DNA from 2 places in the Peribacillus sp. NPDC097264 genome. Region 2 is predicted to be linked to the other one. Evidence: riboswitches for the same ligand, from Rfam matches in the RefSeq annotation. Region 2 holds a riboswitch; the other holds the start of a gene.
The links. Region 2 has a riboswitch for lysine ahead of ACQKL0_RS00940 (amino acid permease). Riboswitches for the same ligand answer to the same signal wherever they lie in the genome.
Positions count from the first base shown of each region.

Region 1: it holds a riboswitch for lysine, as region 2 does, so the genes downstream of both, ACQKL0_RS06480 (aspartate kinase) here and ACQKL0_RS00940 (amino acid permease) in region 2, are expected to answer to the same signal.

Region 1 is NZ_JBNNSR010000003.1:229,520-245,487, forward strand. Features, by position in the region: gene ACQKL0_RS06425 (metallophosphoesterase) at 51-1,136, opposite strand; gene sdhB (succinate dehydrogenase iron-sulfur subunit) at 1,401-2,174, opposite strand; gene sdhA (succinate dehydrogenase flavoprotein subunit) at 2,192-3,943, opposite strand; gene ACQKL0_RS06440 (succinate dehydrogenase cytochrome b558 subunit) at 4,015-4,623, opposite strand; gene ACQKL0_RS06445 (YslB family protein) at 4,997-5,452, shown strand; gene ACQKL0_RS06450 (ABC transporter ATP-binding protein) at 5,764-6,705, opposite strand; gene ACQKL0_RS06455 (ABC transporter ATP-binding protein) at 6,705-7,748, opposite strand; gene opp3C (oligopeptide ABC transporter permease) at 7,766-8,794, opposite strand; gene opp3b (oligopeptide ABC transporter permease) at 8,794-9,723, opposite strand; gene ACQKL0_RS06470 (peptide ABC transporter substrate-binding protein) at 9,833-11,509, opposite strand; gene ACQKL0_RS06475 (DUF3899 domain-containing protein) at 11,807-12,157, shown strand; gene ACQKL0_RS06480 (aspartate kinase) at 12,265-13,497, opposite strand; lysine riboswitch at 13,586-13,763, opposite strand; gene uvrC (excinuclease ABC subunit UvrC) at 13,825-15,597, opposite strand; gene trxA (thioredoxin) at 15,697-15,968, opposite strand, start outside.
Region 2 is NZ_JBNNSR010000001.1:165,969-181,936, forward strand. Features, by position in the region: gene ACQKL0_RS00870 (acetyl-CoA C-acetyltransferase) at 1-1,047, opposite strand, end outside; gene ACQKL0_RS00875 (3-hydroxyacyl-CoA dehydrogenase NAD-binding domain-containing protein) at 1,125-3,509, opposite strand; gene ACQKL0_RS00880 (YuzL family protein) at 3,720-3,851, shown strand; gene ACQKL0_RS00885 (proline dehydrogenase family protein) at 3,901-4,815, opposite strand; gene ACQKL0_RS00890 (hypothetical protein) at 4,966-5,244, shown strand; gene ACQKL0_RS00895 (spore coat protein) at 5,258-5,593, shown strand; gene rodA (rod shape-determining protein RodA) at 5,634-6,803, opposite strand; gene ACQKL0_RS00905 (metal ABC transporter permease) at 6,955-7,836, opposite strand; gene ACQKL0_RS00910 (metal ABC transporter permease) at 7,833-8,756, opposite strand; gene ACQKL0_RS00915 (metal ABC transporter ATP-binding protein) at 8,767-9,519, opposite strand; gene ACQKL0_RS00920 (metal ABC transporter solute-binding protein, Zn/Mn family) at 9,531-10,448, opposite strand; gene ACQKL0_RS00925 (helix-turn-helix transcriptional regulator) at 10,716-10,919, shown strand; gene ACQKL0_RS00930 (hypothetical protein) at 10,919-11,218, shown strand; gene ACQKL0_RS00935 (LacI family DNA-binding transcriptional regulator) at 11,460-12,422, shown strand; lysine riboswitch at 12,653-12,835, shown strand; gene ACQKL0_RS00940 (amino acid permease) at 12,933-14,384, shown strand; gene ACQKL0_RS00945 (glycoside hydrolase family 13 protein) at 14,432-15,968, opposite strand, start outside.

The sequences.
Region 1 (15,968 bases), on a different contig from region 2:
TTGACTTACTTATATATAGAGTAATAAACAATCCCACATTATCTAATACCTTATTTTTCATGAACCCTTTTTTTCTTTTTTATTTCCTTGATTGGCACGCTAAGCTCTTCAAGAAAATACTTGGCCCACTTATCTTCTTTATAAATAAATTCTCCCTTTTCATTTTTATCCGTTATATCAAGGAGTTTTCCGTTCCACATTGTCAATTTCCCCTTATCATCAAACGTAACATCCAACTGGCCAAGAAATCTCCCATACCTACCCGCTTGTACTATTAGGGTCGGTTTCTTTTTTTGATTAATGACGTCAGGTTCTTTCAGTTTATGATGTGAATGACTACCAACAATAACATCTATTCCGTCAACTGTATTAGCTAACTTTTTATCGTTGCTGTAACCAAGATGTGAAAGGACAATGATTTTATTAACTCCCTTAGCTTCAAGTGCGTTAATTGTTTCTTTCGCTTTCTTGAAAGCATCTTCAAACACGATATCCTTATTAGGATTTGATAAAAGGGTCGTCCTCTGCGTCGTAAGACCAATAATCCCCACTCTCTGCCCTTTGATTTTCTTGACTACTGAAGGATGAATAGTACCCTTCCAGCCTGTTGTATCGATTTCTATTCGAGACAGATCTTTTAATTCTTCATCTTTAGAAAAATCAATATTAGCACCAACAATAGGAAATTCTGCAGCTTTTATAAAGTCCCTTAGTATGACCGATGACTTATCAAATTCATGATTACCGAGTACCATTGCATCATATCCGATTTTATTCATAAACTGTATATCTGCTTGACCAAGATATTGCTTAAAGTAAAGAGAGCCTGTAAAAACATCTCCCGCATCGAGTAAAAGGACATTTTCTTTTACATTCCTTATTTTATTGATTGCTGTAAACCTTCGTGGAATATCTTTTAGGTGAGCGTGAGTATCGTTCGTGTATAAAACTGTCAAGTCGAGTTCCTTATTTTCAGATTTAGAAGAAGCATCTACTCCACTACCTCCTTTTGGATCTTCCACCATTTCCAACAAGACCGTAGCTTTTGCATTGCCTAAAAGGAGAAAAGCACTTATAAACACCAAGCTAAATATAACTAAAAAGAAAGAAATTTTTTGAACAGAGCCGTTTTTCATACTTCTGACCCTCCTATAAAGGTAGAATCTCCTTGAAAACGGAAAAAATACTGCTTATTATTTGAAACTTATAAGACAGAGCTATTATATTGAAATGTAATCTTCAGGTAAGATACCCCAGCGGAAAATTTACTTAACCCCACTTCACCTATATTCATCTTCCGCTTCTAATAAATACAGGCTTATTCTTTAAAATTGATGAGTATTTTTTGTAGAGCTAATATAAAAAAACCCCCTATCCAAAGGATAGGGGGTTACTACTTATTAAACTTCGTCACTTCCGAAGAAGTTACGGAATTGTTGAATCGCAGTATCACGGTTTAACGCTGCAATCGATGTTGTCAATGGAATACCTTTAGGGCAAGACTGCACACAGTTTTGTGAGTTACCGCAGTTTGCAAGGCCGCCATCTGACATGATTGTGTTTAAACGTTCTGCTTTGTTCATTGCACCAGTTGGATGTGCATTGAATAAACGAACTTGTGATAATGGTTGTGGTCCCATGAAGTTGGAGTTGTCATTTACGTTCGGACAAGCTTCCAAACATACGCCACAAGTCATACATTTAGATAATTCATATGCCCATTGACGTTTCTTTTCTGGCATACGTGGTCCTGGTCCAAGATTATACGTACCATCAATTGGAATCCAAGCTTTTACCTTTTTCAATGAATCGAACATACGGCTACGATCGACTTGAAGGTCACGCACAACCGGGAAAGTACGCATTGGAGCTAGACGTACAGGCTGTTCTAACTGGTCAATAAGGGCTGTACAAGATTGTCTTGGCTTACCATTGATGACCATTGAACAAGCACCACAAACTTCTTCAAGACAGTTCATGTCCCATGCGATTGCAGTTGTATGTTTACCTTCTACCGTTACCGGATTACGACGAATTTCCATCAAAGCGGAAATGACGTTCATATTCGGACGGTATGCTAATTCAAATTCCTCATCATAAGGAGCTGAATCCGGTGTATCTTGGCGAGTAATAATAAAACGAACTGTTTTAGTCTCAGATTTAGTTTCAACCATTTTTATGCTCCCCCTCTTTAATGTGTAGTCGTGTAATCACGTTTACGTGGTGCAATCAGTGATACATCAACATCTTCATAATGGAATGCAGGAGCTTTGTCTGCTCCTTGGAATGTAGCCATTGTTGTTTTCATGAACTTTTCATCATTACGTTCTGGGAAGTCAGGTTTGTAATGCGCTCCACGGCTTTCATCACGGTTAAGAGCACCGATTGTGATTACACGGGCCAATTGCATCATGTTTTGAAGTTGTCTAGTAAAGGCAGCACCTTGATTGCTCCATTTAGCCGTGTCGTTGATGTTGATTTTTTTGTAACGTTCCATCAACTCAAGAATTTTATTGTCTGTTTCTTTAAGCTTGTCATTGTAACGAACTACAGTTACATTGTTTGTCATCCATTCACCAAGTTCTTTGTGAAGGATATATGCGTTTTCATTACCATTAAGAGACATGATAGAATTCCATTTCTCTTGTTCTTGTTTTTGGTAGCCTTCATATAATGAAGAAGGAAGAGAATCTGATGTTTTATCAAGTCCTTGAATGTATTTAACAGCATTCGGACCAGCCACAGAACCACCATAAATGGCTGAAAGAAGTGAGTTCGCACCTAAACGGTTACCACCATGTTGTGAATAATCACACTCACCAGCAGCGAATAGACCTTTGATGTTTGTCATTTGGTCATAATCTACCCAAAGTCCACCCATAGAATAGTGAACCGCAGGGAAAATTTTCATTGGCACTTTATGAGGATCTTCACCGACGAATTTCTCATAGATTTCAATGATTCCGCCTAATTTAACATCTAGTTCATGTGAATCTTTATGTGAAAGGTCAAGGTAGACCATGTTTTCTCCGTTAATACCCAATTTCATATTAATACATACGTCGAAAATTTCACGTGTTGCAATATCACGAGGTACTAGATTACCATAAGCCGGGTATTTCTCTTCTAGGAAGTACCATGGTTTTCCGTCTTTATATGTCCAGATACGTCCACCTTCACCACGAGCGGATTCACTCATTAAGCGAAGTTTATCATCACCAGGGATTGCTGTCGGGTGAATTTGGATGAACTCACCGTTCGCATAATGTGCACCTTGTTGATAGACGATAGATGCTGCTGAACCTGTATTGATCATAGAGTTAGTAGATTTACCGAAAATGATTCCAGGGCCACCGCTCGCCATGATGACTGCGTCGCCAGGGAATGATTGAATTTCCATTGAAGTCAAGTTCTGAGCTACGATACCACGTGCTGTTTGATCATCATCGATAACAGCTCCAAGGAATTCCCAGCCTTCATATTTCGTTACAAGGCCTTGTACTTCGTAACGACGAACTTGCTCGTCCAATGCATAAAGTAATTGCTGACCAGTTGTTGCACCAGCAAATGCAGTACGGTGAAATTGTGTTCCACCAAAACGGCGGAAATCAAGTAGACCTTCCGGCGTACGGCTAAACATAACACCCATACGGTCAAACATATGGATAATAGATGGTGCTGCATCGCACATTGCTTTAACTGGAGGTTGATTTGCTAAGAAATCCCCACCATATACTGTATCATCAAAGTGAAGCCATGGAGAATCGCCTTCACCTTTCGTATTTACTGCCCCGTTGATTCCGCCTTGCGCACAAACAGAGTGAGATCGTTTTACTGGAACTAATGAGAATAAATCAACATGTTGTCCTAACTCTGCTGCTTTGATCGTAGCCATTAAACCAGCTAGACCTCCACCGACGATAATAATTTTACCTTTACCCAATTGTGTCACTCCCTTATTCCATTAGAAAAGCTATGTTTTTCCTAGTACGTATAATTAATTTCTTCTGCTACTTATACGAAAGCGAAAACTGCACTAATTCCTATATAAGAAAGAAGAACGAAAATGATCAAAGTAACATATGTCATAACTCTTTGCGATTTAGGTGAAACTGTTAGTCCCCAACTTACTGCGAATGACCATAATCCATTGGCAAAATGGAAAATAGCAGAAACAATACCAACAATGTAGAACGCGATCATGAATGGATTAGAGAAAATCTCAGCCATCATATCAAAATCTACTGTTGCCCCAAATGCTGCTTGAACCCTTGTTTCCCAGATGTGCCAAACAAGGAAAATCAAAGTTATGATTCCTGATAAACGTTGTAGCATGAACATCCAGTTACGGAAGAAACTGAATCTTCCTAAGTTGTTCTTTGCCGTAAAGGCGATATAAATCCCATAAATAGCATGGAAAATTAATGGTAGATAGATGATTACACATTCCACCACGATTTTCAATGGAGTAAATTCGATTAAATGAACTGCCCCGTTGAATGTCTCTGCTCCCTTTGTTGCCATAAAGTTAACCGATAAATGGAAAATTAGGAATAGACCGATTGGTAATACCCCTAGAAGTGAATGAAGCCTACGATTCCCAAACTCACGATTCTTTGCCACTAAGTGCCCCCCCTTAATTTGTCAAAACTCATACGAAGATGGTTATCTTTTATCTCCGCGTGAAAATAAAGTATAGAGTTAAACCGCTCTCTATACTTTCTTACAATTATGTGACAAGTCCATTTTACTCCTGACTTCAATGTGCGTCAAGAAAACGGATACAAGATTTCTCTTTTTTAGAATAAATATTATCAATAAATTAATAAGGTTTTGGGTGTTCATTTACAAGTAATATGAAAAAACTAACTATTTTTTTAATATATTGAGATAATTTAACATTTTTTTACATTTTTCTGTTGAAATATTAAAAAAAACTGTATAAATCGCAAAAGGAAAACGTTTATAATAGATTTACAGAAAGAGGCGATAATACATGAAAAAAAATATTGCTGCAGCTATAGAAGAAGAAATCCAAACAGATGAATTCCAAGTTCCAGCTTTCGGGTATGAACTGATCAGGGAAACTTTATTGAACGATATCCTGGGGAAAGATTCTTATCAAATCTTATATTGGGCGGGTAAACAACTAGCAAGGAAATTCCCTTTGAATGGCGATCAGGAATTGGTTGCATTTTTCCATAGTGCAGGCTGGGGCCATCTTGAAATCATAAAGCTTTCCAAATCCGAGATGGAGTTATCCTTGTCAGGAGAAATGGTCGCCCGTCGTCTGGATCTATATCCCGACAGTCATTTTCAACTTGAAGCCGGATTTCTTGCCGAGCAATTCACCTTACAAAAAAGGTTCCTCAGTGAAGCTACGGAAGAAATCAAACGTCGTGCAAAAAAAGTCGAATTCACCATCTGCTGGGACCCGAAAGATCCAATTTAACGGCTTCTTTAAAATGGGTTGAAATGTAGGAAGCCTGCGTCAAGTTTGACTATTTCCAAGTGGTCTTCTTCCAAGAGTGATTCTTTAGCTAGTACTTACACCCATTACACAAAACAGCATATACGATACATAAAATAGAAGTTATAGGTGTGTAATTCCAATTCTTCTTTTCCTAATGGCTATATAATAAGAAGAAAGTAATCTTTTTTTGGATAGATTCTACCCTGATTTAAACAAAAGGAGTCAAATAACCTGAGTCCCCCTCACTCTCGGACTCAGGTTATCGGACTCCTTTTTTTCATAATTGTTAATCATTTAACACCCTTACTTTGAAATTGAAGGAATTCTCGTTCTGAACATAACACGAAGTGTCCTGGTTTCACTTCTCGCATTTTGACTTCTTCATCCGCCGTATAAGCATGTGTAGCGGGATTATACCCCTTCCGTTGCCTAGTCCGTTCCAATTCTGGATCCGGATGCGGAATCGCAGATAACAGGGATTGTGTATACGGATGTATTGGGTTGTTATAAAGCTCTTCACTAGGTGCAAGCTCCACTAACTTACCAAAGTACATGACGCCGATTCTGTCACTGATATACTTGACCATCGATAAATCATGGGCAATGAATAAATAGGTTAAGTTTTTTTCTTTTTGAAGCTTTTTCAACAGATTGACTACCTGTGCCTGAATGGACACGTCCAGTGCTGAAATTGGTTCATCCGCGATGATGAATTCCGGTTCCACGGCAAGTGCCCGTGCAATTCCAATTCGCTGACGCTGTCCCCCCGAGAATTCGTGCGGATACCGATTTGCATGTTCGCGATTTAGCCCGACTGTTTCGAGTAAATGGTAAACCCGTTCCATGCGCTCTTCTTTTGTCTTGGCCAGCCCATGGTTATCGATGCCTTCTGCGATAATATCCGCAATCTTCATTTTAGGATTCAAGGATGCATATGGATCTTGAAAAATCATTTGCATCTTTCTGTTCATATCTTTCAGTTTTTTCCTCGATTTCTTTCCATGGACACTTTCCCCTTTGAAAAGTACCTCGCCATCGGTTGCATCATACAGGCGAATGATTGTACGTCCTGTTGTCGATTTACCGCAACCTGACTCTCCAACAAACCCAAGCGTTTCCCCTTGATAAATATCAAAAGAAATATCATCGATTGCTTTCACCATATTAGGCTTTCCGTTATTGAAGTATTGTTTTAAATGTTTGACTTCCACGAGTTTTTCACGTTGTTCCATTATTTAGCGACCCCCTGAACGAACTGCTTCATGCGTTTTTGTACAGCTAGAGGTGGTGTCACCTCAGGTGCATCTGGATGTAAAAGCCATGTGGCTGCATAATGCGTCTCGGATACTTTGAATACGGGTGGCTGTTGTTCTAAATCAATCTGCATTGCATATTCATTCCTCGGCGCAAACGCGTCACCTTTTGGCGGGTTCAGCAAATTGGGTGGCGTGCCCGGGATCGTGTACAAATCATGTTCCCCCGTATCTTCGAGGCTAGGCATGGAACTGATAAGTCCCCATGTATAAGGGTGCTGCGGATTATAAAAGATTTCATCCGCCGTACCTATTTCAACGATTTTCCCTGCATACATCACAGCTACACGATCCGCTATGTTCGCAACCACTCCCAGATCATGGGTGATGAAGATAATCGATGTTTCTATTTTCTTTTGTAAATCCTTCATCAATTCAAGAATTTGAGCTTGAATGGTCACATCCAATGCAGTCGTAGGCTCATCCGCAATCAATACTTTGGGATTACACGCCAAAGCTATCGCGATGACCACACGTTGTCTCATTCCTCCCGAAAATTGGTGGGGATATTGTTCGAAACGCTGCTTAGCATTAGGAATGCCCACAAGTTCCAATAGTTCGATCGAACGTAACTTCGCCGCCGCCTTACTGACGTTTTGATGTTTTAAAATGGGCTCCATTATCTGTTTGCCCACCTTGATCGTTGGGTTCAACGAAGTCATTGGATCTTGGAAAATCATCGAAATATCTTTACCTCTGACCTTTTGCATATCCTTATTAGAAAGTTTGGCCAGATCCTTTCCTTCAAAAAGGATTTCACCACTTTTAATTTCTGAATTATTTGCTGGCAACAATCTCATGATTGATTTGGATGTCACGGACTTACCCGATCCGGATTCTCCTACAATCGCCAAGGTTTCCCCTTTTTTCAGTTCAAAGTTCACACCACGGATTGCCTGGACTTCACCAGAAAAGGTATGAAACGATACATGTAAATCTTTCACTTCCAATAAGTTTTCCATTTCATTTCCTCCTTCTCTTAATCTCGCATTTTTGGATCCAATGCATCTCGAAGCCCATCGGCGATCATATTGAAGCAAACCATGATCAGACTGATGAAAAATGCTGGGAATAACATCAGATGTGGGTATAGTCTAAGCGTTTTGAATCCATCGTTGATCAACGTCCCAAGGGATGCAAGTGGTGATTGTAGACCCAGTCCAATGAAACTCAAGAAAGCTTCGAAGAATATCGCACTCGGAATGGTGAACATCGTATTGATGATGATGACGCTCGCTAAGTTTGGTAGCAAATGCTTTAAAATGATCTTGAAATTTGAGCTTCCCAATGTCCGCGAAGCCAAGACGAATTCTTGTTCTTTTAATTTCATCACCTGAGCACGAACGACACGGGACATGCTTGTCCAGCTCGTAATGGCTAGGGCAATCGTGATGGACATGATCCCAGGCTCGAAAACAAGGATCATTAAAATGACCACAACTAGGTTAGGGACACCTGAAACGACTTCGACAATACGTTGCATGACATTATCAAGTTTCCCACCGTAATATCCGGAAATGGCTCCATACGCTACACCGATAAGCATATCAAGCAAAGCCGCTAAAAAGGCGATATACAAAGATATTTGAATCCCCTTGGCCACTCGGGTAAGTACATCCCGGCCAAGTCCGTCCGTTCCGAACCAGTAATGCTCTTCAATGTTTTTTTGTTCGTAAACATCCACCACATTACCATTGGCCATTGTCCTTGTACCATCAAAAGGAAGCCAACTTACATTTTCCAATCCTGGAATTTTCGCTGGTAAATTGGTTCTCTTTAAATCTTGTTCATCTAATCCATGTCCACTAATAAGGGGACCCACCCAAGCAAAAATAAAGACCAAAGCAATTAAAACCATACTGACTAGGGCTGCTTTATTTTTACGGATACGCATCCAAGAATCCTGCCAGAAACTTATACTTGGTTTATTGATCGCTTCGCTTATGGTGGCGTCCATAATGGCAGGCGCAAATTGACTTTTTGACATTCTCACTATTTTGTTTGCCATTATTTTTTCCCCCCTGCTAACCTAATACGTGGATCGATAATACCGTAGAGAATGTCAACCAATAGAACGATGACGATAAAGAGGAATGAAAACAGCAATGTCGTTCCCATGATTACCGAGTAATCATTCACCGTTATCGATTTAACGAATTGTTCCCCGATTCCAGGTATACCGAATATTTGTTCAATGACGAGTGAACCCGTCATAAGTGACACTGTTAATGGTCCGAGTACAGTTATGACAGGAATCAGAGCATTTCGCAGTCCATGTTTAAACGCCACTTCAAAATTACTTGCCCCCTTCGCTTTAGCGAGGGTGATATAATCCGAACCGAGTACATCGATCATTTCCGTCCTCATGAAACGTGCCGATGTGGCTATAGGGAACATTGCTAAGGCAAGCGTTGGCATAATGCTATACTCCCAACCCTTCCAGAACATGACGGGCAGCCATCCCATCTTCACTCCAACATAATATTGCAGCAAACCGGCAAACACGAAACTTGGTATCGATTTACCCAAGACCGCTATGAATGTTGTTCCATAATCGACCCATGTATTTTGTTTGAGGGCTCCTATCACACCCAGAATAATCCCAAAAATCGTTCCGAAAAACATTGCTTGAAATCCTAATACCAAGGAAGGCTGAATCCTTTCGCCCAGCAATTGCGTAACTGGTGTATTATTGAATTGAAACGAAACTCCTAAATCTCCCTGTACTAGGTTCAGCATGTATTTCCCATACTGGACAGGCACCGGCTCATTCAATCCATACTTGTTCTCCATGATTTGGAATTGAGCCTCCGATAACTTGCTTGCATTTGCAAATGGAGAGCCCGGGATCAACTTCATGAGGAAGAACGTCAAGCTCGCGATGATAAACAAAGTAATTAACATATATATAATCCGTTGCGTTAGATATCTGGCCATTTGTACACCTCACAAAATAAAATTCTCACTTTTTCGACAATAGTTTTATAGTGAAAAGAGAGTATATACTAGTGATATACTCTCTTTTCTAGTTTGTTTTAGAAGATGCTTATTCTACTACTGTTACGCCTTTGTAGTAATAATGTGGTCCTAAGTCACTCTTAACAATTCCTTTGACTTTAGGATTTACTAGGATGTTCTCTACTCGTTGGTAAATTGGTGCGATTCCGAAGTCTTCAGTCAAGAAAAGCTTTTCAGCATCTTGCATGGCTTTCGCATATGCTGCCGGATCGTCCGTCAATTCGTTTGTGGCTTTATTGATCAGTGCATCGTATTCTGGATTAGAATAGTCCATTTCATTATTTGTTCCACCTGTTAACCAAAGATCGGTAAATGAGATGGCATCTTTATAATCCGGTCCCCAACCTGATACGACCAAGTCATAATCGCCTTTTTTCGTACGGTCCAATCGAATCGAGAATGGAACGCTTTCGACTTTGATTGTTAAACCAGGAAGGTTTTTCTCTAATTGGTTCTTCATATACTCACCGATTTTTTTCGCAGAATCGGTTTCATCCCCCATATATCGAAGGGTAAGTTCCTTCACGCCCAACTCTTTTAATCCTTTTTCCCAAGCAGCTTTTGCTTCTTTTGCGTTAAACGTAATCAAATCTTCATTTGCCGAACGGAAGTCTTTTCCATCATAACTAACGAAATCTTTTGGCACGAAGTAGTTGGCTGCTACTGAACCATCGCCCAACACGCTTGATGCAAGATCTTCTTTATTGAAAGCTTTTGCAAGCGCTTCGCGGATATTGACATTCTTAAGTGCTTCATTTTTCTGGTTCATCTTCATCCAGAATACCGTTGGTGCCAAGTTGGTTTGTAACCGCTCGTCCCCTTCATATTGTGGGACCAGTTCAGATGTCAGTAAATCCGTAATGTCTGCTTCACCAGCTTCAAATGCATTAACTTGCGCATTGTTATCTTTTGAAACATTGACCGTGATTTTCTCTAATTTAACTGAATCTGCATCGCGGTAATTCTTGTTCTTTTGAAGTTCCCATTCTGTCGCAGTTGGGCCATTCCAAGAAGTCATGACAAAGGGACCATTGTATAAGAGCGTTTCTGCACTTGTAGCGTACTTGTCACCTTGTTCTGTAACGAACTTTTCGTTTTGCGGGAAGAATGTCGCAAACGATAAATACTCTTTCCAGTATGCAAGTGGTTTTTCAAATGTAATTTCCAATGTTTTGTCGTCAACCGCTTGCACACCAAGGCTGTCTAAATCGTATTTTTTCTTTTCAGCAGCTGCCTTCGTAATTTCTGTTGCACCTGCGATTTTGCCATTCATCATATATGGACCATATTCAGAAGCTACTTCAGGATCCATCGCCCGTTTAAAAGCAAAAACGAAATCATTTGCCGTAACTGGGTCACCGTTCGACCACTTTGAATCTATTAATTTAAACGTATATGTTTTTCCGTCTTCACTGACTTCAGGTTCTCCGTCAACAAGAGCCGGCACTGTCTCTCCGTCCTTATCAATGGTATATAAGCCTTCGTTCACATTGTTCAAATAGTTGAATCCTACTGTATCTGTTGTTTTAACGGAATCCATGACTGGGATTTCCGATTTACTCATAATACTAATCTCTTGTTTTTCAGCTAATTTCGTTCCATCTGACTTCTTCTCAGAATTATCTGAATTTCCGCCACATGCTGCTAGAATGACGCTAAGAACTAGCATAAGACCAGCAAAGATTGTGATTTTAGACTTTTTCATCTACTTTGACCTTCTTTCTATATTTTAAAATCATATTTTCATTATACTGATTTTTTTGATTTTGTATATAAGTTAGAATAATAAATTATTTCTAAAAAATTAAAAATACTCAAAAACCAAGGAAAACATAGGTTTTTACTACTTTAAGGCTTTAAAGTGCTGCTTGCGCCGTTTTATCGGATTTTTTAGAATACTATTATGTTTTTTACTATCGCTTTTTCATACTATTTCAAAAAATCATTTTTGTTTATTTAGTGTTTTTGATATACTTATAAAAAGAAAATCGAGGTAAAAAGAATGAAAAAAATACTTATAGGTACGGGATTTGGTATCGTGCTATCCATTTTGTTATCCCTTATATTCCATCAAAATCTCTCTCTATTGAATTTTATTAATATGACCTTTTACATCAGTGGAGGACTGATTCTTCTAGCATTGGTTACTTTCGTCGTCCAACGAGGATTTTTCGACGTAGTCTTTTATAGTTTCCGGAGAGTATTCCAAATACAAAATCAGCATGTAGGGGAGGAAAAAGAAGACATCCCTAAACTTTCCGATATCATCTCCCTTTCCTCTTCCTTCACCCTTGTCGTAGGTCTTATCCTATTTTGCATCATGCTACTCTCTCTAGCCGTCTATTATCTTTAATCTTAATCTTTCCATAGAGTCCGGGCACCGAAAAAGGGCAACCTTTTTTTAGGTGCCCTTTTTCTTTATAAAAGCATTAGGTACATCTTTTCATCAGTTTTAATCAATCAGGCAAGGACTTTGGCGTGCTGTCCAAGTTTGAACGCCTCGTGAAGCGCTTCGACCGCTTTGACCATTTCCTTTTCGTTTACGACGGTAGAAACTTTGATTTCCGAAGTGCTGACCATTTTCACTTGGATCCCTGTATTCGCCATGACTTCAAACATCTCTGCGGCCACTCCGGGATTGGAAACCATTCCTGAACCGACGATAGAGACTTTAGCCAACTCGCCTTCCGTTTCTATACCATCAAATTCCAACTGGCTTTTATTGTTTTCAAGAACCATTAAAGCTGCTTTTGTATCTTCGCTTTTAATAGAGAAAGAGAGATTGGTCGTATCTTCTGATGTCATGCTCTGGATGATGATATCTACATTTATGTGATTTTTCGCCAGTGTCGTGAAAATCGTGGATAATACACCAAGTGACCGAGGCAAGCCGTTCACTGTAACTCTTGTGATGCTATCCTCAAAAGCAATACCCCGTACAATTAAATTCTCTTCCATATTCGCTTCCTCCTCAATGATGGTCCCAGATTCTTTTTCTAAGCTTGAACGGACTTCAAGCGAGATTTGATAGTTTTTTGCATATTCAACGGCCCTTGGGTGCAGGACCCCAGCCCCTAAATGGGCCAGCTCCAACATTTCGTCATAAGATACGGATGTTAATTTCCTGGCGTTTTTTATGTAGCGTGGATCTGTTGTGAAAACACCGGTTACATCGGTATAAATATCGCATCGGTTTGCGTGTAGTGCTGCGGCTATGGCAACCGCCGTTGTATCGGAACCGCCCCGACCCAATGTCGTGATTTCCCCATGTTCATCCATTCCTTGAAAACCGGCAACGATGACGATCTTTTTTGCTTGCAACTGAGCTTGAATTCTGGAAGCATCGATATTTAAAATTCGCGCATTTCCGTGAACGGACTCTGTCTGCATCCCAGCCTGCCAGCCCGTAAAGGATACGGCTTCATGCCCCTTTTCCACCAATGCCATCGTTAACAAGGCAATCGTAACTTGTTCCCCGGTCGTCAATAACATATCCATTTCCCTCTTACTTGGGGATGCGGAAATATCTCTCGCCATGGAAACCAATTCATCCGTTGTCTTCCCCATTGCCGAAACAACGACAACGACGTCATTACCTTTTTCAGCTTCCTCGATTACACGATTAGCGACATGTTTGATTTTCTCGACACTCCCTACAGAAGTACCGCCAAATTTTTGTACAATCAGTGCCATTCTCATGCACCCTCTCTATCTTTTTTAGGCAATAAAAAAAGCAATGAGAATATCTCATTGCTGTGGTTACGTATCCGTTCAGTAATCACAGTGAGATAGCTCTCCAAGGTATCAACCCTGACAATCTGCCATCTTTTAAATGGTCAGACCAGAAAAACAAGGTATGAGTCTTGTTTTCCTTCGGCGTCATTCCCTTTCAAAACCCTTCATTGAAGCTCATACTTCTCTAGGTTTTTACTATTGAATTCCGCACCTCTATCAGCACTTTAAATTGTCTTGTTTAAAAATTCCTTTTAAGCATAGCATAGGAAAAAGACACTCGCAAGGTCATTCTTGTAATTTTCTAAAGATTCCATCCGCTACATTTTTAGGCATTCCCGCTTCGATTATCTGTTCGACTGAGGCCTCTTTCATTTTTTTCAATGACCCGAAATGCCGAAACAGCTGCTTTCTTCTTTTCTCACCTACACCTGGAATATCATCCAGAAGTGAATGAATGGCATTTTTCCCACGAAGCTGGCGATGGAAAGTAATCGCGAACCGATGCACTTCATCTTGGATTCTTTGTAGCAAGTAAAATTCCTGACTTCGCGAATCAAGTGGAATCAGTTCGAGCGGGTTTCCAATCATCAATTGGGATGTCCTGTGTTTTTCATCCTTAATAAGGCCAGAAAGCGGAATATCGAGACCGAGTTCATTTTCCAAAATGTCCCGAACGGCCTCCACATGTCCTTTCCCTCCATCGATGATGATCAAGTCAGGAAGTGGAAGGCCATCTTTTAAGACGCGTGAATATCTCCTTCGGACAACTTCACGCATCGATTCGTAATCATCAGGCCCTTTCACCGTTTTAATTTTATACTTTCGATACTCCCGCTTTTCCGGTTTGCCATCAATGAAAACGACCAAAGCAGATACAGGATCACTTCCTTGAATATTCGAGTTATCAAAAGCCTCGATACGATGTGGAGTGTAGATGCCTAACTTATCCCCTAAATTCTCCACTGCCTTGATCGTTCTTTCTTCATCCCGTTCAATTAATGAGAACTTCTCTTGAAGGGCGATGGAGGCGTTTTTATTTGCCAGTTGCAGCATATCCTTTTTCGCGCCCCTTTTCGGATGAAGCGTTTTTACACCAAGCAAGCTCTCCGCCAGCTCGGCATCAACAGACTCCGGCAACAATATCTCTTTTGGCTTAAAGTGATTGGCCTTTTCATAAAACTGTCCAAGATACGTAAGAAGCTCCTGTTCCGGTTCATCGTAGACCGGAAAGAGCGAAACATCTCTTTCAATCAGTTTCCCTTGACGCACAAAAAATACTTGTACGCACATCCACCCTTTATCATAGGCAAAACCGAATACGTCCCTGTCAATGAAATCAGTCGTCATCATTTTCTGTTTTTCCATTGTAATCTCGATGTGGGCAATTTTATCCCGATATTCCTTCGCCCGTTCAAAATCGAGCATTTCAGAGGCTTCAAGCATTTTTTCCGTGAGTTCTTTCTTTATCTCGGTATGACCGCCATTTAAAAATCGGTTAATATCATCGACGATTTGCTTATATTCCCGTTCCTCTACATCATAAACGCAAGGGGCCAAGCACTGGCCAAGGTGGTAATATAGGCAGACACGGTCTGGAAGCGTATTACATTTCCTTAATGGATAGATCCGATCCAGAAGTTTCTTCGTTTCATTGGCCGCAAAAGCATTGGGATAAGGACCAAAGTATTTCCCTTTATCTTTTTTGACTTTTCTCGTGATGATCAAACGCGGGTGTTTTTCAGCCGTCAACTTGATGAATGGGTAGGTCTTGTCATCCTTCAACATGACGTTATATTTTGGATCGTGTTTTTTGATTAAATTCAGTTCTAAAATAAGCGCCTCGATATTGGAGGAGGTGACGATATACTCGAAATCCTCGATTTCATTTACGAGCCTGAATGTTTTCCCATCATGTGAGCCCGTGAAATATGAGCGGACGCGGTTTTTCAATACTTTCGCCTTGCCAACATAAATGATCGTTCCCTGACGATCCTTCATTAAATAACAACCAGGCTGATCAGGGAGAAGGGCAAGTTTATTCTTTATCCGTTGATTCATGCATTCAGCCTCCTGTTCTCCCATTCTACAATCAATTATATATCAAGATACAAAAAAAAGCTTCAAGTCCGTAGACCTGAAGCTCTTCCTTCATTCAAATTAAGCGTGTTTAGCAAGAAGTTCAGCAAGAGCTTCCTTCGGTTGGAATCCAACCACTTTATCCACAACTTCACCGTCTTTAAGAACGATTAAAGTAGGGATGCTCATAACGCCGAATTTTCCAGCTGTTTCTTGGTTTTCATCAACGTCCACTTTTACGATTTTTGCTTTGTCGCCAATTTCTTCATCTAACTCGTGAAGAACAGGAGCGATCATTTTGCATGGTCCACACCATGGAGCCCAAAAGTCTACAAGAACGACACCTTCATTAG
Region 2 (15,968 bases):
AAGTGGATGACCAAGGGCAATCGCCCCTCCATTGACGTTGACAATCTCTTCGTTCAAACCAAGCTCCCGGATGATTTGAATGGATTGAGAAGCGAACGCCTCATTCAATTCGAACAAACCGATATCAGATAGCTCAAGCCCTGCAAGTTTTAATGCTTTAGGAATCGCAGCGATTGGGCCGATCCCCATGATTTCTGGCGGAACTCCCGCTACAGCAAAGGAACGGAACTTACCGATTGGCTTCATGCCTAAAGAGGAAGCTTTCTCTCCCTCCATGACCATGACGGCAGCAGCTCCATCACTTGTTTGCGATGAATTTCCTGCGGTAACGGATCCAGTTACGGAAAAGGCCGGTCTTAGCTTTTTAAGGACTTCGACCGTCGTTCCCTCACGGACACCTTCATCTTGAGTGAATTGAAATTTCTTTTCCTGTAATTTCAAATCCGGGCCTACAGAACGGAGCGTTACGTCTACCGGAACGATCTCATCAGAAAATTTTCCTTCTGCAATGGCCTTCGCCGCTCTTTGATGGCTACGTACAGCAAACGCATCTTGGTCTTCACGGGAAATCCCATATTTATTCGCTACAGCTTCTGCTGTGTGGCCCATGCCCATGTAATACTCAGGCGCCGTTTCAGCAAGATTTGCATTCGGACGGGTAACATGGCCCATCATTGGCACTAGACTCATAGATTCTGCACCACCCGCGATGACCGTATCGCTTTGGCCGAGCATGATTCTTTCCGCTCCATATGCAATGCTTTGCAAACCACTCGAACAGTAACGATTGATGGTAATGGCCGGCACCGTGTATGGCAAGCCCGCCAATGCCCCGATATTCCTTGCCATATTCAGGCCTTGCTCTGCCTCTGGCATCGCACAGCCGATGATCAAATCATCGATATTGCCTTCATAATTTCCAGCACGCTTTAACGTTTCCTTCACCACAAGAGCCCCTAAATCATCTGGACGAACGTTAGCAAGAGAACCTTTTTTTGCTCTTCCTACCGGAGTCCTTGCTCCAGCTACTATTACTGCTTCTTTCATGAGGATCCCCCTTACTTCATTTTTAAGCTATCAACCTATTGAACTTTGATTACTTGACTCTATCTTTGGACGATCAATTAGTTACGAAGTGGTTTTCCCTTAACAAGCATGTGTTGCATCCTTTGTTGTGATTTCGGTGTTGAAATCAATTTTAAGAAAGCTTGTTTTTCTAGGTCCAGGATATACTGTTCATCTACTTCTGTACCGAATGGAAGTTTCCCACCAGCCAGGACATACGCAAGCTCTTTAGCGATGACAAGGTCATGCTCGGATAGGAAGCCTGAAAGACGCATCGATTCTGCACCTAAAAGAAGTGCTGCATAACCTGTCTCACCAACCACAGGGATTTTCGTGCGGGTTGGTGCTGTGTAACCTTGGTCATACATTGAAATGACTGACTGCTTCGCATCATATAACTGATGGTCGGAATTCACACTGATTCGATCGGAAGCACCAAGGAAATTATTTTCGCGCGCCTCTTCCGCAGAAGTAGAAACCTTCGCCATGGCAACCGTTTCAAATACCCGATTCGCTACCTTCTGCAAATCAAAGTCGACGCCTTTTGGCATGCTCTTCAATGTTTTCACATAAAGCTCTTTTGTTCCGCCGCCACCAGGTATCAAGCCAACGCCAGCTTCCACTAGGCCCATATACGTTTCGGTAGTCGCCTGAATGCGCGCGGCAGGAAGGGAAACTTCTGCACCTCCGCCTAACGTCATATTGAATGGCGCTACGACGACAGGGACCGCACTATATTTAATTTTCAACATTGCTTTTTGGAATTGGCTGATTACCATATCCAATTCGAATATATTGTCATCCTGGGCTTCCATCAACATCATGGCGATATTGGCGCCTACACAGAAGTTTTTGCCTTGGTTTCCAATGACCAGGCCTTTATAATTTGCTTCGGCCTCGTCAACGGCTGCATTGATCATCTGCATGATATCAAGACCAATGGCATTGTTCGGTGACGTGAACTCCAGAAGTAAGACTCCGTCGCCAATATCAATCAAACTTGCCCCACTGTTTTTCTTGATTACGCCTTTTTGCTTCTTGATCGCTTTCAGGTTGATCACCTTTGGATTCTCAAGAAGTTCCTTGTATTCACCATTGTGGTAGTAGGAAACTACACCATTTTCTTCTTTATAGAATGAAGTGATGCCTTTATCCAGCATTTCCTTCACCCATTGAGGAACAGTGACACCTTCTTGTTCTAGGCGAGCCACTGATTTTTCGACACCAATTGCATCCCATGTTTCGAAAGGTCCAGTAGACCAACCGAAGCCCCATTTCATTGCCTGGTCAATTGCCACAATATCGTCAGCAATGTCCCCTAGCAGTTGTGCGGAATACACAAGGGCTGGATTCAACACATTCCAAAGCAGGTGGCCAGCACGGTCATCACTATAAACAAGCGCTTTCATTTTATTAGAAAGACCTTTTGCCTGTTTGGCCATTTCCATAGAAGGCGTTTTCAGTTTTTTCCGTGGTTCGTATTCAAGTGTCTCAGGATTCAGTTCAAGGATTTCCTTGCCTTTTTTCAGGAAAAATCCTTGTCCGGATTTGCTTCCAAGCCAACCGTTTTCAAGCATTTTATTCATGAAGTCAGGAATGCGGAAAACTTCCCTTTCCTCTCCTTCAACCTGGTCAAATACGTTCTTCGCAACATGTGCAAAAGTATCAAGACCCACTACATCAAGCGTACGGAATGTTGCGCTCGTCGCCCTGCCAATCAATGGACCTGTTACAGAATCCACTTCACCCACGCTGTAGCCGCCTTTTTGCATTTCACGAAGGGTAACAAGCAGCCCATACGTACCGATGCGGTTGGCGATGAAATTCGGTGTATCTTTGGCTTCGACCACGCCTTTACCAAGAACGTCTTCACCAAATTCCTTCATATATTCAAGCACTTCAGGAGCAGTGGCTTTCGTAGGAATGACTTCTAAAAGTTTCAAATAGCGTGGCGGATTGAAAAAGTGGGTTCCCAAGAAATGCTTTTGGAAATCTTCGGAACGTCCCTCGGCCATCGCCTCAATTGATATACCTGATGTATTGGAAGAAATGATGCTGCCCGGTTTACGGTATTTATCAACCTGAGCAAATACACTCTGCTTCACATCAAGTCTCTCCACGACCACTTCAATTACCCAATCCACTTCATTTAAACGGCTTATATCATCTTCCAGGTTCCCCGCTTCAATCAAGGCCAGATTGCCTTTTGCCGATAACGGAGCTGGTTTTTGTTTTAGAAGTTTAGTAATCGCAGTCTGACTTATGCGGTTACGTACTTGTTTATTTTCTAAAGTAAGACCTTTTTTCTTCTCGTCCTCCGTAAGTTCACGAGGTACAATATCCAATAATAAAGTCGGAATGCCGATGTTAGCAAGGTGTGCAGCAATCCCTGATCCCATAACTCCTGACCCTAGAACAGCAGCCTTTCGTATTTGTCGAACCAAGTTCATATCCCCCTTACACAATGTATTGAATGAATGCTCATTCATTTTTGTCTCAAAAAATTTTTGAATATTTATTCTTATTACTAATATAGAATAAAATTGGAAATTCTGCAATGATTAAACAGGAAAAATTAAATATTTTTATCGTAAAACCCCTGGTTAGTTTTCACTCTTTAGAAGAAAATAACGAACAGGAGGTGACGTATACTCATGAAGCATAAAGATAATCCTTCCAAAGGAGCCGTAAGTGCCGCAAGCGTGAAAGGGAACGCCGGTCCTGGCGGTGAACGTAACAACGGAAAGAATAAGGTGAACAGCCAGAACAATCAATATAAAAAATAGATCCCAAAGTAGGGTAGCCGTCCCTTATCCGGGCCGGCTCTTACTTCTGCTACCTTTTCCATATCCCCTTTAAGACGAATGCAACATTGGCTGGCCTCTCCGCTAGGCGGCGCATGAAGTATCCGTACCAATCCGTTCCATATGGAACATACACCCTAACCTTATACCCCTCTTTTGCTAATTCCAATTGCTTTTCATTACGGATGCCGAATAACATTTGAAATTCGAACTGATCCGTGCGGATGCCATGTTCCTTGGCGAGGTTTTTCGTATAATCAATGATTTTATCATCATGGGTCGCGACAGCCGTATAATTCCCATTCAGCAAATGCTTTTTAATGATTTTCTTGAAGTTTGCATCCACCTTCTCTTTTTCTGGAAAGGCTACTTCCCTTGGCTCTTTATAAGCTCCCTTAACCAGTCGGAGATTCGGTTGGAATGGATTCAACTCGTCAAGATCTTTCTCCGTTCGATAAAGATATGCTTGTATAACCGTTCCAAGATCATTATATTCAGCTTTTAGTTTTTTGAACACTTCTAATGTTGGCTGACAGCGCGGAAAATCTTCCATGTCCAGCGTAACGAATACCCGAGCGGCTTTCGCTTCTTCTAATATCCTTTTCATATTCTTCATGACAACATGCTCCGAGATATCCAAACCCATGGACGTCAGCTTCAAGGATAACTGGGAATCGAGACCATGCTCGGCAATGGCTCGAATCGCATCGATGCACTGGTTTGCCATCTCTTCTGCTTCCTGCTCATGATCTATGAATTCACCTAGGTAATCTATCGTCACAGATAACCCTTTTCGATTTAGTTCCGCAATGACCTTAGTCGCTTCATCCAAAGTTTCTCCGGCAACAAAGCGGGCTGCCCCAAAACGCAATCCATATCTCCGCGCAGCCTTAATTAATGGTTTATTCTTCGATAGGTAGAGAAAGAAAGTCCTCATTAGTTCCATCTGCGTTCCCTCCAAATCCGTTTGGCAAAATAGACGTCAGGGTAGGCCCTTATATCCTTCATGTATATTCAGTGTCTTGCCCTTCTCGAATATAAAATGAAAAACAGGGGAAATTAATCTCGTTCAGACCACAATGAAGGAGGTAAGATGATGGAACAACAAAACTCGATGAACAACCAGCAACAAACGACCGGCTTCATGAAACAGCCACCCGAAATGGTATCCGTAAAAGATAGCATGTACCTTACCGATATGCTTTCCTGGAACTTGATTGCGATTAAAAAGGCACACTTTTACGCGAAACAATGTAAAGATCCTCAAATCATAGATGCTTTAACCCGCTGTGGACAGATGCATCAACGTCATTACGACACCATCTTGTCCCACTTAAATCCAAGCCAACAGCAAAACCAACAACAATTCCAGTAAAGGAGGTTTCTTGATGCCTAATCAAAACAAGGTTCAAAATCCCGAATCAACCATTGCCAAGACGCCAGAAATGAATGACCGTGATTTTACAAATGACATGTTGGCAACAGAGAAGTATTTCTGTAACTCTTATTCAGTTGCCCTCCATGAGATGAGTAACCAAGCTTTATTTCAAGATATTTTCTCGGTCTCAAAAGAAACCCAGGAAATGCAACGGGAGCTTTATAACCTGATGTTCGAAAAAGGATGGTATGGCTTGGAAAAGGCACAAGCTGATAGTTTAGGCCAGTCCTACCAACAGTTCTCTGGCTATAAAGATCAATTTCCCTCTGGTTCAAAGCTTCAATAACTATAAAAAAACGCCGACCATGGTGAATGGCCGGCGTTTTTTATATATCCGTCGAAAACATGTACTTTTTATAGTGATACCTTATGCTGAATATCAAGCCCATGGCCATCATATTCCCCATGAGCGAGCTTCCCCCATAGCTGATGAACGGAAGCGGAATCCCGGTGATCGGTAATACGCCGACCGTCATTCCGATATTTTGGAACACGTGAAACGTTAACATGCTGATGATGCCCACGCAAATATATGTATAGAAATTATTTCGCGTTTCCATGCCGGTTTTTGTAATATGGTACACCAATAAGAAGAACAAGGAGATAATGATACTGGAACCGATGAAGCCGAATTCTTCCCCGATGATACTAAAGATGAAATCCGAATGACTTTCCGGTAAATATACTTCCCTTGACCCTATGCCCTTGCCCGTGGTCTGCCCCGACCCTATGGCTAGCAAGGATTTCGTCAAATGATACCCTTCCGAACTTGCATAGTTATAAGGATCCAGCCATGAATAAATACGGCCGAACTGATACGTTTTCACACCTATTTTCTCAAGCAATTCCGGATGCCAGAGTACGAAATACATGACGGTGGAAATGGCAACGATACCGGCTGTCACGATTGGAAGCAGGATCTTCCATGAAATCCCAGAAATGAAGATCATTCCGATCATGATTGACATTAAAACAAGCGATGTACCTAAATCCGGCTGTTGCATGATTAACAGCAACGGAGCTCCCGTAACAAGACCAATTTTAACAAGGAGCCAGAGATCGGTTTGAATCGTTTTCAACGTATTCTTAAGATGATGATTCGAAATGACATTCGCCAAGGCCAAAATGAGAAAAACCTTCATGAATTCCGAGGGCTGTATCGATCCAAGTGGTTTAATGATGAACCAACTTTTCGCACCATTACGGACGGGCGCGATGGAATCCGGCATGACAAGCAATAATAACAATAGCAATAATCCGAACCCATATGCATACCAAGATATCTTCTTCAACTGATCTGAATCCAGCGTAATGATTCCGAGAACAATCCCGACTCCTACCGCATACCAAAATATTTGTTTTATTAAGAAGTTTTCTTCATATTGTCCAGTAGTCTGCGCACTGTATATGGCCAAACAACTACCAATACATAACAACAATAATATCGTGACCAAAGAAAAATCTATTCGCGATGAAAATTTATTTTGTTCTTCCATAATGAACTCTCCCTTAAAAAGGTTCCTGCTTCTTTAAATTACACTTACTCATTATACTTTAAACAAAGAAAATCACAACTATATCTAAGGATAGTTTGATGGCAAAAAGGCCACATGAAGTGAAAATCATGCAGCCTCTAAGTGGAATGTACTATAAATGGGTTTCCCTTGCCCTTCTTCGTTTTATAAACCTAGTGGCCACCCCGTTGATCGGTGAAAAAAGGAAAGCCAAGCCGAATAAGAAAGCGGCTGAACCAACCATGCACCCTGAGATGGAAGCATCAAGAAAAGTTGCTGAATAATACCCAATGACCGAGCTCAAGATCCCGACCCCGATGCTGACGACAATCATCCAACTTAATCGGTCCGAAAGCAAATAGGCCGTTGCAGCAGGTATAATGAGCATCCCCACCACCAAAATCGAACCGACACTATCAAACGACGCCACAGTTGTCATCGAAACGAGACCCATCAGTAAATAGTGAAAAAATATAACCGGTATGCCCATCGCTGCAGCAAGTGCGGGATCGAAGGAAACCAGCTTAAATTGCTTGAAGAATAGGAAAAGTAAGAGAAGATTGATCATGAAACAACTTCCTACAATCCAAACGGCCCTTGGCCCTGCCTCAACCCCACCGATTGACATCATATTCCATGGGGTATATGCAATTTCGCCATACAGGACATGATCCAGATCAAAATCGATTTGCTGTGTATACAAACTGACCAATACAATCCCTACTGCGAATAGGGAAGTGAACACGATGCCTATCGCTGCGTCGGATTGAACCCCGGATGTTTGGAATAGCTGGATCAAGAATACAGTAAGTAAACCGAGTGCTGCAGCCCCAATCAGCATGGGAATCGAATCACGTGACCCCGTTATTAAAAACGCCAATACGATGCCGGGTAAAACCGAGTGACTGATGGCATCGCCAATCAAGGTCATCTTCCTTACTATTAAAAAACACCCCAGTACACTGCAGGAACTCGCTACAAGCGCCCCGACTAAGATAATCCAAAAATCGTTCATGCTGAATGGCTTCCTTTCCTTTTTTCCTGTTCATGTACATAAATCTTTTTTGCCGAAATCCTTCTCCACGTCTTGGAGATGACTCCACGTTTAGGGGCAAAAAGCATGGAGAGGAAAAACCAGACCGTGGCCGATAAAACAATCAAGGGGCCTGTTGGCAGGTTATTGACCGACGTGCTGATGACTGTTCCGGACACCCCGCTCAGCAACCCGAAAATTCCAGAGAGGATGACCATGATATGCAGGCGCTCCGTCCAGTACCTGGCAGAAACGGCGGGCGTAATCAGCAAGGATGCCATCAATACGACCCCTACCGCCTGAATGCCGATGACGACAGCCGCCACTATCAGCATCATGATGAAATAGTCGAGGAATACGACCGGTAAACCCATCCCTTTGGCAAATCCAGAATCGAAGGACAATAGCTTAAATTCCTTGAAAAATAACGTACAAGTGAAAATGAGTATAAAGGAAACGGCCATCATCATATACACATCCGACATCACCATCGATGCCGTTTGCCCGAACAGAAAAGTGTCCAGTCCACTTTGGTTTCCATATTCACTCTGCTGGATTTGGGTGAGCAATACGATTCCCAATCCAAAGAATGATGTCAATATGATGCCTAGTGCCGCATCCTGTTTGATTTTACTGTATCTCGTCAGTATGCTAATCAGGAAAACCGCCACTAAACCTGCAATGGCCGCTCCGATGAGGAAGAAGGAGGTCGATTTCACACCTGTTAGTATGAAAGCGACGCAAATCCCAGGCAATGCCGCATGAGCGAGCGTGTCACCCAGTAAGGATTGTTTTCTCAAGTAAGCAAAACTTCCAATGACACCACTGCTAAGGCCGAGGAACATGGTGCCTAGCAATATCCATCTTGTATTGGGGTCCGCCAGTATATCCAGTACGTTCATCGTGTACACCTCATTTTAATAGCAGACCTGACTCTGAATCCGATATGATCGCTAACCGTCCCCCATATGTCTCCTGCAAAAACTCAGGAATGAAGACCTCTTCTGTCGGGCCAATTTTCATCACCTTTTTATTCAGCAACATCGTCCAGTCGAAATATTCCTTCACAGTCGACAAGTCGTGATGCACAACCAGAACGGTCTTCCCTTTTTCTTTCAACTCCATCAAAAGCTGGATGATAGCCTTTTCCGTTGCGGCATCAACACCCACAAATGGTTCATCCATGAAATAGATGTCCGCTTCCTGCGCCAATGCCCGTGCCAGGAAGATCCGTTGCTGCTGTCCGCCGGAAAGCTGACTAATCTGACGGTCTGCATACTCAACCATCCCTACTTTCCCCAGGCATTCCATCGCCTTCATTCGTTCAGCCTTCCCGGGACGCTTCAACCAGCCTAGGTGCCCATACCGGCCCATCATCACGACATCGAGTGCATTTGTCGGGAAATCCCAATCTACCGATTCTCGCTGTGGTACATAACCGATACTTTTCCTCATGGACTTATAAGAAGCACCATGGATCGTGACTTTTCCGGCTAGTCTTGGAACCAATTCAAGAATCCCTTTGATCAGGGTGGATTTCCCCGCCCCATTCGGACCGATGATACCAATCAGATTCCCTTCCGGAACCTCGAATGTTACATCTTCAACCACCGGCTTTTTATGATAAGCTATCGTCAGATTCTCGACTTTCAACGCATAATTCATCCCATTTCCTCCTATTTTAATGCCTTCACGATCGTATCGGTATTATGCCGGACCATTCCGATATAGGTTCCTTCTTCCGTGCCTTTTTCCCCCATTGCATCCGAGAACAGCTCGCCGCCTATTTCCACGCTATGGCCTTGCTTTTCAGCTCCCTGAATGACCGCTTCGATAGCCTTTTTCGGTACGCTTGATTCCACGAAAATGGCTTTGATTTCATTTTCCACAAGATATTCACGCATATCCGTTACATCCTTCGAACCATATTCCGATAGAGTATTCATCCCCTGAAGCCCTCTCACTTCCAATCCATATGATTTGCCGTAATACCCAAAAGCATCATGTGCCGTGACGAGGACCCGCTGATTCTCCGGAATCTTATTTATCTCCTCATGGACATATTCATCAAGTTCCTTCAACTGGATAACATAGGCTTCATAATTTTCTAGATAACTAGCTTCATGGTCCGGGTCATTTGCAATCAGCTCTTCCTTCACGGCTTCCGCTGCCACCATCCAAAGCTTTACATCAAACCAGACATGCGGGTCATGTTCCGTTTCACTGACCTTATGAAGCTGATCCCCCGTAAAGTCTTTCGTCACCGCAATCGTCGGTTTCTCCTTACTCATCATTTCAAAGATATCCGTCATTTTCCCTTCAAGGTGCACACCGTTATAAAAAATCATGTCAGCTGAATCAAGTGTTTTCACGTCCCCCTGCGTTGCCTTATATAGGTGGGGGTCGACTCCCGGCCCCATTAAACTTGTGACCTTCACATGTTCACCGCCGATATTCTCGACTAAGTCCCCAATCATCCCCGTCGTAGCTACTACATTCAGCTTTCCTTGAACGTGATTCGATGGTTCATTGCTACATCCTGATATCATGACCACTGCCATAAGCAAGCTTCCAACCCATTTCAAAAACTTCATGTATCCCCCTCCAATTTATAGCCCTATATAAAAAAGTTTACCAAGGGCAATATTTAGGCCAAAAAAAATCCGTTATATTTTGTCCTACGCGCTAGAATGTTTCCTCTATACAACTTATTTTATACTATACACAATTATTCGTAAAAAGTGCAAATTTTTAAATGTTGGACTGAAGAAATTTAATGCAGGAAAATATATACAAAACAACTTTTGTAAAGTATACTTTACGTATAGTGAGCTTTACATTAAAGAAAGGAGCCGGAGGGGTTGAAAAACAAATTACGGGATTTGCGCAAGTCTCATCAACTTACACAAGAAAAGCTATCCGAACTAACGGGCGTATCCCGGCAGACGATTATTTCTATAGAATCCGGAAGATTCGATCCATCCATCAAGCTTGCTTACAAACTGGCAAAAGTGTTCGATTTGACCATTGAGGATATATTTCTATTTGAGGAGGAGGAAATGTAATGGATTTTAACTGGTGGGCTTTTTTAGGAAGTACCCTTGGCATCATCGGAGGGCTGGCTGGATTAAGGGGAGGTCGCCGTGCCGCTGCCAAGCGACGGGGATTGGATGAACGATTTGACCTCATCCGAACTAAAGCACGGGCAACCAGCTGGTTTTTCACCCTTTTTGGGATCTATATCTTTTTCTTCTTATTATTTTTTGGCGTAAAACTCTCTGTTGCCCCTGTTCTAGGTATTCTCTTACTTCTTCATCTCGGGTCATGGGCGATTTCCGTTTTTTATTATGAAGCAAAGCTTTAAATCATTTTTGTAATTTTACTGCTAGGTAAGCTAACCCCAACTCAATCCCACAAAGCATGATCAAACAAAGCAAAGTCGTTAACATCTTCATCCCTCCTTCAAGACTTTTATTAATCTTAAAGGATGAAACCCATACCAGAACAAGTCCCTTCATGAAGGAATTTTCCCGTTATGCTTTCGTTCTCTTGCTCTGAAATGGGTTTCATAGGGTAGACTGTAAAAAACGAAAAATGGTGATCTAATGACGAACATAAAAAAAATCGCTGAATATGCAGGTGTATCGATTACGACCGTATCTCGCGTGATGAATAACCATCCTTATGTAAGTGAGGAAAAGAGAAAGAGTGTACTAAAGGCCATCGAGCAATTGAACTATACGAGAAATATCAATGCCGTACATCTTTCGAAAGGCAAGACTCATCTGATTGGCGTCATCATTCCATACACCAACCACCCCTATTACGGAGCAATCATCCAGGGAATTAATAAACAAGCAAATGTCCTTGGGTACCATATTGTCATCTTCCAAACACAATATGAAAGAGAGAAAGAAATCCAAGCACTGAAAATGTTACAAATGAAGCAACTCGATGGTATCATCGTCTGTTCTAGAATCTCAGAAATGAAAGTGCTCTTGGAGTATCATGTCTACGGTCCGATTATCTTATGTGAAGATACAACTCAGTCTGAATTTTCTTCGATCAGCATCGACCATTATGCCGCCTTTTCCTCAGCCCTCGACTACTTGGTAAACAAGGGATATAAGAAAATAGGCTACAGTCTTGGGCGAAAAAAGAGCAGGAATAGTTCACTTCGGATAAAAGCGTTTCAAGATAGCATGAAAAAACATCATTTTATCAGTAAAGAGGAATGGCTGTTTGAAGGCAGTTACTATATCAAAGACGGAGAAAGAGCCTTTCAAGAATGGGTCGCCATGCAGGATAAGCCGGAGGCCATCATTATAACGAACGATGATACGGCAGCCGGCTTCATCATTTCCGCTCAAAAAGCGGGAGTTAAGATACCTGAAGACGTCGCCATCCTTGGTTTCAATAACGATAGTATTAGCGAAATGCTGGATATCTCGACTATATCCCTACCCTTGGATTCGATTGGGAGAATGGCTGTTGACCTTTTTGAGGATCCTGCCACGATCAAACATGTAAAGCTAGGTTTCAGCCTTATAACGCGAAAAAGTGTCTAATAATCAGAATTATTTGATTTTATTATTCACCTATATTATCCAGTTGAGCGCGAAATGGTTTGATTCATGTCTAATTAGGGAAAAAGATACTTGAAAAATAAACATTGCGCTCTCTAGAGGAATATTTTATAATTTTAATATAGCAAATTTCATTCAGTGACTCACAAACTGTATGTCACCATTTAAAATTCGCGTTATTAACAGTACGAATTGAATACTTCCTCATTTACCGATGAGTTAGAGGCTGCGACTTATAAAAGTAACACGGACGAGATTCAGGAAAGTTGACGACTCCGTTTGAAAGGATAAGTTGCCGAAGTGTAGAAATATTCCTTGTATTTCTAGGCTGGCGATGTTTTCGAAAAGGAACATCACTGTCACGTTTTCATAAAACGTGGGGAGCTATCTTCGGAAGGATTAAACGGGTATCTATATACAGCCGTCGATCTTTTTCGACTGCTGTTTTTTTTATATTCCGTCCCCTTCCCATAAAAAGGAGTGTAACATCAATTGAAAAATCAACAACAAAATTCAAATCCTACTGAACTGAAAAGGAGTCTGAAAGCTAGGCACCTTATGATGATATCTCTAGGTGGAACAATCGGCACCGGGCTATTTTTAGCGAGTGGTGGTGCCATTCATACGGCTGGCCCCGGTGGTGCATTAGTTGCTTATGCGGTAATTGGCGCCATGGTTTTTTATTTAATGACAAGCCTTGCCGAGATGGCTGCTTATATGCCAGTTGCCGGTTCGTTCCGCGTTTATGCATCCAAATTCGTCGATCCCTCTTTCGGTTTTGCGATTGGGTGGAATTATTGGTATAACTGGGCCATCACGATAGCAGCTGAATTGGCGGCCGTTGTCCTGATCATGAAATTTTGGTTCCCGGATACTCCATCATTCATTTGGAGTGCCGTTGCATTACTCATCATGTTCTTAATTAACTATATGTCCGTTAAGGGCTTTGGCGAAGCCGAATATTGGTTTGCAATGATTAAAATCGTGACCGTCATTATCTTCTTAATTACTGGTTTTTTAATCATTTTTGGTATCATGGGCGGAAATGATCCAATTGGTTTTTCTAATTTCACCATGGGTGATGGGCCATTTAATGGAGGCTTCTTTACCATTCTAGGAGTCTTCATGGCAGCTGGCTTCTCCTTCCAAGGAACGGAATTGCTTGGAGTAACCGCTGGAGAAAGTGAAGATCCTGAGAAAAACATCCCTAGGGCGATAAAATCCGTTTTTTGGCGCATTATCTTATTCTATATCCTAGCAATCTTTGTCATAGGAATGATCATTCCTTTCACGGATGCACGTTTACTAAGTGAAGATGTTGCCGTCAGTCCATTTACGCTGGTTTTTGAACGCGCAGGCCTTGCCTTTGCCGCTGCTGTCATGAACGCAGTCATTTTAACATCCGTACTTTCAGCTGGTAACTCTGGCATGTATGCATCAACCCGTATGCTATGGGATTTAGCACGTGACGGAAAAGCACCGAAGTTCCTTGGCAAGCTTGATAAAAGAGGCGTACCTGTAAATGCCCTTATCGTGACTTCTTTAGTCGGATGTCTTGCTTTCTTGGCTTCCTTCTTCGGGGATGGAGTCGTGTATATTTGGTTACTGAACGCTTCCGGTATGGCTGGTTTCGTCACATGGGTCGGGATTGCCCTTGCCCACTATCGATTCCGAAAAGCTTATATCGCTCAAGGTCTGGATTTAAATGACCTCCCATACCGTTCAAGAACCTTTCCGTTCGGTCCGGTTTTTGCGCTTGTCCTTTGCCTCTTCATCATCCTTGGACAAGGCTATCAAGCTTTCAGCACGGACGGAATTGATTGGAACTCCATGTTTGTTTCCTACATTGGTCTTCTTTTGTTCTTCGTTCTCTGGCTCGGATATAAAATTAAACATAAATCCAAAATCATTCCCCTTGAGGAATGTGATCTAAAAGTGAAATAAAAAAAAGGACCTGAATCTCTCTTCAACAGAGAAGTTCAGGTCCTTACTTATTTCAAAAGGTAGACACGGCATTCATATGGACGCAACGGTTCACTGGAGACCGTGTCGCTTTCCTCCTGCTCATAATTGCCGATCAACAGGGTAGCCTTTAATGAATGTAACGCCGTCGGTATCGTCAAAGTCGCTTCTTGTCCCTTAAAGTTGCATAGCACAAGCACCTTTTCCTCACCTAGCGTCCTCGTATAGGCAAAAATCTGTTCATCATCCGGACAAAGTAAATCAAAACGACCATATACGATAATGTCATGTTGTTTACGTAATTGAATGAGCTTTTTATAAAAATGAAAAATGGATTGATGATCATTATAGGCCTTCTCTGCATTGATTTCCGGGTAGTTGGCATTCACGCCGATCCATGGAGTTCCTGTCGTGAATCCCGCATTCCGTCCATCATTCCACTGCATGGGTGTTCGCGCATTATCTCGACTACGTGCATGAATGGCAGCCATCATCTTTTCTTTTGACCATCCATACGTATTCACTAATTCTTCATAGGAATTCATCGTTTCTATATCACGATACTCTTCTATGCTTTCAAAAGCGATATTGGTCATTCCCAGCTCTTCCCCCTGGTAGATATAGGGTGTCCCCTTTAACATATGAAGACAAGCAGCAAGCATCTTCGCACTTTCCACCCGATACTCCCCATCATCTCCGAATCTTGATACAACTCTTGGCTGGTCATGGTTATTCCAGTACAAACTGTTCCAACCTACCTCTTCCAACCCATATTGCCATTTTGAGAGAATCCCTTTTAAATCGCTCAGATCCCATTTTTCATTATTCCATTTTCCTTCCGGTCCTCCCCCTATATCCATATGTTCAAATTGGAAGACCATATGTAATTCCCCACGATCCTCCCCTGTGTAGAGTACCGCGTCATCTGGTGAAACACCGGGCATTTCTCCAACTGTCATCACATCATAATCAGAAAGGACGCGTTGATTGACTTCCTGCAAGAACTCATGGATTCTGGGTCCATTCAGGAAATAGGGACTTCCATCGCCGTGCTGTTTTCCATCCAAAATGTTTCCATCCATGTATCGCTGGTCCTTCGATAGAAAGTTAATGACATCCATCCGGAATCCATCAACCCCTTTATCCAGCCACCACTTCATCATGCTATAGATTTCCTCACGAAGTTGAGGGTTCTCCCAATTCAAATCGGGCTGTTTTTGGCTAAATAAGTGTAGATAATATTCATCCGTTCCCTCATCATATTTCCATGCCGAACCTTTGAAGACAGACTCCCAATTATTCGGTTCCTTTCCATCCTTACCAGGTCTCCAAATATAGTAATCTCGCTTCGGGTCATCCACGGAGGAACGGGAAGCCAGGAACCATGGGTGTTCATCTGACGTATGATTCACTACGAGATCCATCATGATTTTCATTCCCCGTTCATGGACCGCACTTAAAAGCCGATTAAAATCATCCATCGTCCCGAATTCCGTCATGATTGACTGATAATCACTAATATCATACCCGTTATCATCATTCGGTGATTTGTATACGGGAGAAAGC